Regions from separate parts of the Janthinobacterium salmonicoloratum genome, predicted to be linked through region 1. Evidence: predicted binding sites of a transcription regulator. Region 1 holds the regulator's gene; the other holds the start of a gene.
What was found. Region 1 encodes NrdR, which represses ribonucleotide reductase genes. Its sites were predicted from a motif close to CACNANATNTNGTG; they were not measured.

Region 1 (5,129 bases):
TGCCGTTGGCACTTTGATGCAGCGCATGCAGGTTGCCGCCAGCCCAGAAGCTGCGTTCGAATTCGATGGTTTGCTTGCGCGCCTGGCGCACGGCAAACATCTTGCGGAAGATGTAGGTCCAGCTGGTCAGGGAAATCAGCAGCAGCAGGGCCATGATCAGTTGCACGATCAAATGGGCATTGGTGATGAGCGCGAGGAAAGAAAGATCTTGTGTAACGTTCATTGGCTGGCAGTCTGTTGGGTGAATTGTCCGGGGGTGGCGGTAGGGCTCAGGCGGCGCGCATGCGGGCTGCGACTGCATCAGGCACGGCGCGCGGGCGTAGTGCCGAGTCGACGCAGCCGATCTTGACGCGGGCCGTGTTGAGCAGGCGGTCGCCGCACCAGGCTTGTTGCAGGAAAACGATGGAGGCGCGCCCCATTTTTTCTATGCTTAAGGTTAATCTTACCGTGTCATCGAGCCTGGCTGGCGCATGATAGTCGGCGTTGACGCTTTTGACAACGAACATCGCGTCATGCTGTTCCAGCAATTCTTGCTGGCCCACGTCGATGGCGCGCAGCCATTCGGTGCGCGCGCGCTCGAAGAATTTCAGGTAGTTAGCGTAATAGACGATGCCGCCGGCGTCGGTGTCTTCATAGTAGACACGTACGTTCCAGGTAAAGACTGAAGGCATGTTTATTGCGCCAGTAGTGAGATTGAGCAACATTTTACGCGATTTTTCTTCTTGTGACTGTGGGCGCTTGCTGGAAAGCCATGCAAAAGCTGCATATAAAATGCACCGCAGCATAGTAAATCAGCGGTGTGCAATGGCAAGCTTCGTAACATACGCTTACATGCCATGGCCAGGTTTAAGTCCAGCTTAAGAGCGGCAGTCATGCTCTGGGCCTGCCTGTGGCCGCGCCCGGGCTGCCATGGCGCGCGGCGATTATAGCTGCACGCTTGCATTCCTTGCTCAATTTGGGCACTTAACTTACAATTTGCATTCCATTACGTCTCACGTGACTGGCGAAAAGTCGGGCGATCTCCATGGATGGCGATCGGCAAACCGGCGAAAGGTGGGCACCCACCGGGAAACGTGAGATTTTTCATCAGCCGTTCGCCTGGGTAGCCACTATGGAAAAGCACGAAGAGGCTGCCTGTTCAATGTTGTTATTCACCTAACGCCGGCTCCCCTCATTCGATCCAACCTGCCAGTACAAGCACCCTCATACTTGGAGTTTTTACATGTTTGCAAAAGATCACACCCTCGCCAACGTCGATCCTGAATTGTTCGCCGTCATTCAAAAAGAGAACACGCGCCAGCACGACCACATCGAACTGATCGCGTCGGAGAACTACACTTCGCCAGCCGTAATGGAAGCGCAAGGCTCGCAGCTGACGAATAAATATGCCGAAGGTTATCCGGGCAAGCGCTACTACGGTGGCTGCGAATACGTCGACGTTGCCGAGCAACTGGCCATCGACCGTGTGAAACAGCTGTTCGGCGCCGAATGCGCGAACGTGCAGCCGAACTCCGGCTCGCAGGCGAACCAGGGCGTGTTCTTTGCCATGCTGAAACCAGGCGACCTGATCATGGGCATGTCGCTGGCCGAAGGCGGCCACCTGACCCACGGCATGCCGCTGAACATGTCCGGCAAATGGTTTGACGTCGTGTCGTATGGCTTGACGGCGGAAGAAGACATCGACTACGAGGCGATGGAACGCCTGGCCCGCGAACGCAAGCCAAAACTGATCATCGCTGGCGCGTCGGCGTTCTCGAAAAAGATCGACTTCGAACGCTTCGGCAAGATCGCCAAGGAAGTTGGCGCCTACTTCATGGTCGACATGGCCCACTATGCGGGCCTGATCGCCGCCGGCCTGTATCCGAACCCGGTACCGTTCGCCGACTTCGTCACCTCGACCACGCACAAATCGTTGCGTGGCCCGCGCGGCGGCATCATCCTGATGAAGGCCGAACACGAAAAGGCCATCAACTCGGCAATTTTCCCTGGCATCCAGGGTGGCCCGCTGATGCACGTGATCGCCGGCAAGGCCGTCGCCTTCAAGGAAGCGCTGAGCCCTGAATTCGTCGAATACCAGAAGCAAGTGATCAAGAACGCCGACGTGCTGGCGAAAACCCTGATCAAGCGCGGCTTGCGCATCGTGTCCGGCGGCACCGAATCGCACGTCATGCTGGTCGACTTGCGCGCCAAGAACCTGACGGGCAAGGAAGCCGAAGCCATCCTCGGTTCCGCGCACATCACCTGCAACAAGAACGGCATCCCGAACGACCCGCAAAAACCGTTCGTCACCTCGGGCATCCGCCTGGGCAGCCCGGCGATGACGACGCGCGGTTTCAAGGAAGCGCAAGCGGAAGAAGTGGGCAACCTGATCGCCGACGTGCTGGACAATCCGCATGACGCCGCCACCATCGAGCGCGTCAAAGCGGCCGTGAAAGTGCTGGCCGACGCGCACCCTGTGTACGCTGCATAATTATTTGTCCAGAATGTGTCATACAGAGTAAGATTCTGTATGACACATTCCAGTCGTGCCCAAGGGCGCCCGGAGTGATTCGGGCGCCCTTTGTACAGGGGCGGCGATTTCCCGTAATTATTACTATAAAGTTGTAGCCAGCCCATGAAATGTCCATTTTGCCAGCACGGCGACACCCAGGTTCTCGATACGCGCGTATCGGAGGAAGGGGATGCCATTCGGCGCCGCCGCCGCTGCGGCAAATGCGACAAGCGGTTTACCACCTACGAGCGCATTGAACTTATCATGCCGGCCGTCGTCAAAAAGAATGGCAGCCGGACGGAGTTCGCTGCGGATAAGTTGCGCGGCAGTTTGATGCTGGCCTTGCGCAAGCGTCCCGTCGCGGCCGCCTCCGTGGATACGGCCATCGCATCCATCCAGGAAAAGCTGCTGACCAGCGGCTTGCGCGAAGTCGATTCCGGTTATATCGGCGAACTCGTCATGCAGGAACTCAAGCGCCTGGACAAGATCGCCTACATCCGCTTCGCCTCCGTCTACAAGAATTTCGAAGACCTGGCCGAGTTCCAGGATGCGATCGCCGAAGTGGGGCAGGCGCGCAGCAAGCCCTGACGTACCCTTTGCCGACAGCGGGGCCGATCGTGCGCCCCGTTTCCACCATGCCAGCGTTCGCCTGGCAAGCGGCCTGATCAATCCCAACGCTGTTCTTCTCGACTTATCGCCGTGCTGTTTGCGCCAGCGCAGACCCGGGTTTTTGCGCGCGCCTATCTTGTAGCTGGGCCGCCTGTTGTTGCGACTCTTACTGCGGAAGGGAATGGCGCATGCGCAATGGCGGTCGCGATATGTTTCCTGTAGGTGGCAGCAGCCTCGTCGAGGTGCTGGTGTCGCTACTGCTGTTGGCGCTGGGCCTGCTCGGCGCCAGCATCCTGCAACTGAACACCCTGCGCGCGCGCCATGAGTCCGCGCTATTGTCTGCGGGCGTGCAACTGGCCGCCGGCATGGCCGAGCGCATGCGCGCGAACAGCGTGCTCATGAATGGCCCAGATACGGGCAATCCCTACCTGAACGTGGCATATGCGGCGGCGGACGACGCCGACACTGGCGGTGGCGCGCCAGACTGTTTTGGTGCCGCCGCTTGCAGCGCGGCCGAACTGGCGCAATTCGACCTCGCCGAATGGAAGCAAAGGCTGCATGCGACCTTGCCCGGCGCGCGCCTGCACATCTGCCGCGACCTTGCCGCGTGGGATGCCGCCGCCCAGGGCTTGCACTGGGCGTGCAGCGGCGGCAAGGGCGCGCCCATCGTTATCAAGCTCGGCTGGCGCGCCCGCTTGCCCGATGGCTCGCCCGCCGTGAATGCGGCAGGCGAGTCGCTGCCCAGGCTGGCATTTCAGCTGGGCGGAGGCGGCGCATGAACGGCGTGCATGCCGCGTGGCACTGGCAGCGCGGCATGAGCCTGGTCGAATTGCTGGTGGCCCTGTCGCTGGGCGCGCTGCTGATGCTGGCGGCCAGCACCATGCTGCTGGCCGCCAGCGGCAGCTATGGTGACCAGTCCGCCAGTGCGCGCCTGGACGATAACGGCCGCTATGCGCTCGACACCATCGCCCGCGCCGTGCGCCAGACGGCATATGTGAACTGGGACAGCAGCGCCGCGCCCGTCGCCCATGCGGATTACGACAGCGCGAATATCGCCGGGCTCGATGCGCGCAGCCTGGGCAAGAACAGCGAGGGCATCAGCGGCGCGCTACCCGACGCCCTGCATGGCAGCGATGTGCTGGCCTTGCGCTATTACGGCGCCGGCAAGGAAGAGGGCGGCGACGGTTCCGTGCTCAATTGCGCGGGCTTCGGCGTGGGCGCCGCGCAAACGGAAGCGCAGCGTGGCTGGAGCATTTTCTATGTGGCGCAGGGCGCCGATGGCGAAGGCGAGCTGCGCTGCAAATACCGTGGCGCGAACGGCTGGGGCGCGGACGCCATCATCCGCGGCGTCGACGGTTTCCAGGTGCTGTATGGCCTCGATACGGATATGCCGCCCGACGGCGTGGCGAACCGCTATGTCAACGCCAGCGCGCTCGACGCCGACGATGCGGCGCTGGTGCTGGCGGGCGCCGATGCGGCCGCGCGCCAGCGCGATTTTTACCGGCGCACGCACTGGAAGCGCGTGGCCAGCGTGCGCGTGGCGCTGCTGTTGCATGGCGAGGCGGGCCAGGCGGACAAGATGGCGGAACTGGGGCCGGCGCAGTTCGATCTGTTCGGCAAGGCGTATGCCGAGGCGCACGGCGCTGGCGACACGGGCGTGCGCATCGCGCGCGCGTCCTTGCCCGTCGCAACGCGCTCCCGGCTGCGGCAACTGGTGCAGACGAGCATCATGCTGCGCAACGGGCCGGCCTAGGCGGGCGGCGCGATGGCCGGCGCGGGTGTGCGCTGTTGCGAACCTCGGTGTGCACCTCGTGTACGCCACGGTGGCGCCACCCTCTTGTATGTGCTGTGTCTGTTGGTGATCATCTTGCTGCTGGGCATATCGGCGGCGCAGATGGCCTTGCAGGGCGAAAAGGCGGCGCGCGGCGAGCGCGACCGGCAGATCGCGTTTCAGGCGGCGGAGGAGGCATTGGTGGATGCGCAGAACGATATCGAAGGCTTGCCCGGCGCACCGGGCCGGGCAAGCCTC
Region 2 (5,129 bases), on a different contig from region 1:
AACTGAGCGGCAACTCGCTGCCCATGCAGGCGCTGCGCGCGCAGATCGGCCGCATCGCCCGCTGTGGCGCGCCGGTGGCCATCCGCGGCGAATCGGGCACCGGCAAGGAACTGGCGGCGCGCGCCATCCATGCACAAGGCGCGCGCGCCAGCTTCCCGTTTATCGCCGTCAATTGCGGCGCCATTCCCGAAGCGCTGATGGAAGCGGAATTCTTCGGCTGCCGCCCGGGCGCCTATACGGGCGCGCTGCACGAGCGCCAGGGCTTGTTCCAGGCGGCACACGGCGGCAGTTTGCTGCTCGACGAAGTCGATGATCTGCCGCTGGCCATGCAGGTGAAGCTGTTGCGCGTGCTGCAGGAGCGCCGCGTGCGCAAGCTGGGCGGCAGTACTGACGAGGCCATCGACGTGCGCATCCTGTGCGCCAGCCAGCATGGCCTGGCGCGCGGCGTGGCGGCCGGCACGTTTCGCCAGGACCTGTTTTACCGCCTTAATGTGATCGAGCTGGCGCTGCCGCCGCTGCGCGAGCGGCGCGGCGATCTGCAGGTATTATGTGAGGTGATCCTCGCGCGCCTGTCGCCAGGCCGGGCCGTGAGCCTGGCGCCGCCGGTGCTGGCGGCCCTGGCCGCGTATGCGTTTCCCGGCAATGTGCGCGAACTGGAAAACGTGCTGGAGCGGGCGCTGGCCTTTGCCGACGGCGGCGTGATCGCGCCCGACGGGCTGGCCTTGCCGTCCGCTGCGGGCGCCATGCCGTTGCGGGCGGCGCCGCCACTGCCGGCCGTGCCGGAGCGGCAACTGTGCCTGCCCGGCATGGCGCCGCATGGCGTGGCCCACGTCCTGCCGCTGGACGTGTACTTGCGCCAGGCCGAGCGCGACATGATCATGCTGGCGCTGGTGCAGGCGCGCTACCACCGCGCGGGGGCGGCGCGCCAGCTGGGCCTCAGCGTGCGCCAGTTGCGTTACCGCATGCAGAAATTGACGATACAGGAAGCCTTACTTGATGAGCGCATGGACGATAGATGAAGACGGCTGGTGCGACGGCGCGCTGCGCTATGACTCGCCATACCAGGATGCGCGCCCTGACGGTGCGCAAGTCGATTTGCTGGTGATCCATAATATCAGCTTGCCGGGCGGCCACTTTGGCGGACCGCATGTGTCGGACTTGTTTACCGGCCGGGTAGATTATAATGCCGATCCTTCTTTCGCCGACCTGCGTGGCTTGCAGGTGTCGGCGCACTTTTTTGTGCGGCGCGATGGTGCGCTGTTGCAATATGTTTCTACTGATCAACGTGCCTGGCATGCGGGCGTGTCCACCTTCGAAGGACGCCCGCAGTGCAATGGCTATTCCATCGGTATCGAAATGGAAGGCGCGGACGATGTGCCCTTCCAGCGGCGGCAATACCATGTCCTAGCGGCGCTGACGGCGGCGCTGGTGACGCGCTACGGGCTGTCCCAGGTACGCGGCCACGAGCATATTGCGCCGGGGAGGAAGACGGATCCGGGGCCGTTTTTTGACTGGCATTTTTATCAAGTATGCTGGCAGGAAACCCTGCGCGGGCAAGCTGCGTTAGCGCTTACTTCGCGGGGATTGGGCTTTCCATCCATGCCCTGAAAAGTCAACCGAAATCGTATATGAAAATACAAAAAATTACGCTGACGGATGCCGGAAAACTATTGCATCGCCCTTCGATGGGCACTACAATTAGTGTGGAAGTTGGATGTAAAGACTATATGTAGTGCCATCACAGACGTTTTCAGAATTATTGTCAAAGCTACCCGGATTGCTGATAAAGCACTGGAACTGGCGGTTTATCACCCTTGATCGTGTTTCGCGCCAGCCGGGCAGTGCGGTGTGGCGATATGGATACTGACACTGTTTTATGCATTATAAATTCATTATTTAGCAACAAATACCTGAAGAAACCCTGACCATCGGGCGTTCTATTCAACAACACACGCGGCAGCAAAACTGCAGGCTGACTTTAGCTGACAACGGGAGCTTCAATGCAATCACCACAAGATATTTCCATCCATCCAACGCCAGTATCGCCAGCGCCAGGCGCGGCCAACAGCGTAGCGAGCACGGGCGCGGCATTGGGCGACTATCGCATCATCCGCCGCAACGGTGCGGTGGTGGCATTTGAGCCTTCGAAGATCGCCATCGCCATGACCAAGGCGTTTTTGGCCGTTAACGGCGGCCAGGGCGCAGCCTCGGCACGCATCCGCGAACTGGTGGAACAGCTGACCGACGGCGTTGTCGCCGCGCTGGTGCGTCGCCATCCGGGCGGCGGCACCTTCCATATCGAAGACGTGCAAGACCAGGTGGAACTGTCGCTGATGCGTTCGGGTGAGCACGACGTGGCGCGTGCCTACGTGCTGTACCGCGCCAAGCACATGGAAGAGCGCCGTCTGCAGAAGGAAGCGCAAGGCGCTTCCGCGCAAGTTTCCGCACCACAATTAAATGTCACCGACAACGGCGTGCGCCGCCTGCTGGACATGCAGGAAGTGCGCGACCTGATCAACGCCGCCTGCGCCGGCCTGGAAAAGCACGTCGATGCCGACGCCATCCTGGCTGAAACCGTGAAGAACCTGTATGACGGCGTGCCCGTCGAAGAGCTGCACAAGTCGGCCATCCTGGCGGCGCGCGCGCTGATGGAAAAAGACCCGGCCTACAGCCAGGTCACGGCCCGCATCCTGCTGCACACGGTGCGCAAGGAAGTGTTCGGCAAGGAAGTGCCGCAAGCGGCCGCTGCCGCCGAATACCTGACGTATTTCCCGCAATACATCGCCAAGGGCATCGCCAACGACCTGCTGAACCCGGTACTCGCCAGTTTCGACCTGGAGCGCCTGGCGAAAGCCATCGTGGCCGACCGCGACTTGCAATTTGGCTACATCGGCCTGCAAACCCTGTATGACCGCTACTTCCTGCACATCCATGACGTGCGCATCGAAATGCCGCAAGCGTTCTACATGCGCGTGGCCATGGGCCTGTCGCTGAACGAGGCGGACCGCGAAGCGCGCGCCATCGAGTTCTACAAGCTGCTGTCCTCGTTCGACTTCATGAGCTCGACGCCGACCCTGTTCAACTCGGGCACCCTGCGCTCGCAGCTGTCGTCGTGCTACCTGAGCACCGTCTCGGATGACCTGGAAGGCATCTACGACGCCATCAAGGACAACGCCTTGCTGGCCAAGTACGCCGGCGGCCTGGGCAACGACTGGACGCCAGTGCGCGCCCTGGGCGCCCACATCAAGGGCACCAACGGCAAGTCGCAAGGCGTGGTGCCGTTCCTGAAAGTGGTGAACGACACGGCCGTGGCAGTCAACCAGGGCGGCAAGCGCAAGGGCGCCGTCTGCGCCTACCTGGAAACCTGGCACATGGACATCGAGGAATTCCTCGACCTGCGCAAGAACACGGGCGACGACCGCCGCCGCACGCACGACATGAACACGGCGAACTGGATTCCCGACATGTTCATGAAGCGCGTCATGGAAAAAGGCGAGTGGACCCTGTTCTCGCCATCCGAAACGCCGGACTTGCACGACCTGGTCGGCAAGGCCTTTGAAAAGGCCTACCTGGGCTACGAAGCCAAGGCCGCCGCCGGCGAAATACGTTCGTTCAAGAAGATCGCCGCGCTGGACCTGTGGCGCAAGATGCTGTCGATGCTGTTTGAAACGGGCCACCCATGGATCACGTTCAAGGATCCTTGCAACATCCGCAGCCCGCAGTCGCACGTCGGCGTCGTCCACAGCTCGAACCTGTGCACGGAAATCACGCTGAACACGGGCCCTGATGAAATCGCCGTCTGCAACCTCGGTTCCGTGAACATGCCGGCGCACATGAAGGAAGGCAAGCTCGATCACGTCAAGCTGGCCAAGACCATCCGCACCGCCATGCGCATGCTCGACAACGTCATCGACATCAATTACTACGCCGTCGACAAGGCGCGCAATTCGAACATGCGCCACCGTCCGGTCGGCATGGGCGTGATGGGCTTCCAGGACTGCCTGCACATGATGCGCATCCCGTTCGCCTCGGACGCCGCCGTGTCGTTTGCCGACACCTCGATGGAAGCCGTGTGCTACTACGCCTACCTGGCGTCGACGGAACTGGCCGAAGAGCGCGGCCGCTATGAATCGTATGCCGGTTCGCTGTGGGACCGTGGCATCCTGCCACAGGACTCGGTCAAACTGCTGGCCGAAGAGCGTGGCGGCTACCTGGAAGTCGATTCCTCGTCGGCCATGGACTGGACTCCGGTGCGCGAACGCATCGCCAAGTTCGGCATGCGCAACTCGAACTGCGTGGCGATCGCCCCGACGGCGACGATTTCGAACATCATCGGCGTATCGGCCTGTATCGAGCCGACGTTCCAGAACCTGTACGTGAAATCGAACCTGTCGGGCGAATTCACCGAGATCAACGGCTACCTGGTGCGCGACCTGAAGGCACGCGACCTGTGGGATGAAGTCATGATCTCCGACCTGAAGTACTTCGACGGCTCGCTGGTGAAGATCGACCGTATCCCGCAAGACCTGCGCGAAATCTACGCGACCGCCTTTGAAGTGTCGCCAAGCTGGCTGGTGGAAGCGGCTTCGCGTCGCCAGAAGTGGATCGACCAGGCCCAGTCGCTGAACATCTACATGGCTGGCGCATCGGGCAAGAAACTGGACGAGACCTACAAGCTGGCATGGCTGCGCGGCCTGAAAACCACCTACTACCTGCGTACCATCGCCGCTACCCATATGGAGAAATCGACCTCCAAGACGGGCGCCCTGAACGCCGTGGCAGTCGATGGCGGCATGTCGGCCAGCGCGCAGAGCGCCCAGGCGGCGGTCGTGGCGGCAGCAGCAGTGGCCGTGGCGCCGGTAGTGGCAGCGGCAGCGGACGACGCCGATGGCGAAGCTTGCTACCTGCGTCCGGGTGATGATGGCTTTGAGGAATGCGAAGCCTGTCAGTAATATTTTAGTTGTCAGCCCAGCGCTGCTGGGCTGATTCAATGTTGTTAATGTCCGTATTGTCCGATTCAACGGGCCTGTTGCGGATCGCCGGCTCGCCGGCATGGAAAGGAAGAAGAATATGTCGTTGTCATGGGATGATGAAACCACGTCGGCAGCTGTGCCGCGTCCGGCGCAGCA

Region 2: ACQ4WY_RS10770 (ribonucleoside-diphosphate reductase subunit alpha) is a predicted target of NrdR. The motif match lies at 1,722-1,735, and genes of this name have one in related genera.

Annotation. Positions count from the first base shown of each region.
Region 1 covers NZ_JBNYXV010000003.1:520,375-525,503, reverse strand. The annotation lists gene tolQ (protein TolQ) at 1-223, opposite strand, end outside; gene ybgC (tol-pal system-associated acyl-CoA thioesterase) at 270-671, opposite strand; ZMP/ZTP riboswitch at 987-1,111, shown strand; gene glyA (serine hydroxymethyltransferase) at 1,223-2,470, shown strand; gene nrdR (transcriptional regulator NrdR) at 2,615-3,079, shown strand; gene pilV (type IV pilus modification protein PilV) at 3,310-3,879, shown strand; gene ACQ4WY_RS19190 (PilW family protein) at 3,876-4,853, shown strand; gene ACQ4WY_RS19185 (pilus assembly PilX family protein) at 4,866-5,129, shown strand, end outside.
Region 2 covers NZ_JBNYXV010000001.1:2,319,831-2,324,959, reverse strand. The annotation lists gene ACQ4WY_RS10780 (sigma 54-interacting transcriptional regulator) at 1-1,019, shown strand, start outside; gene ampD (1,6-anhydro-N-acetylmuramyl-L-alanine amidase AmpD) at 997-1,608, shown strand; gene ACQ4WY_RS10770 (ribonucleoside-diphosphate reductase subunit alpha) at 2,001-4,952, shown strand; gene ACQ4WY_RS10765 (ribonucleotide-diphosphate reductase subunit beta) at 5,071-5,129, shown strand, end outside.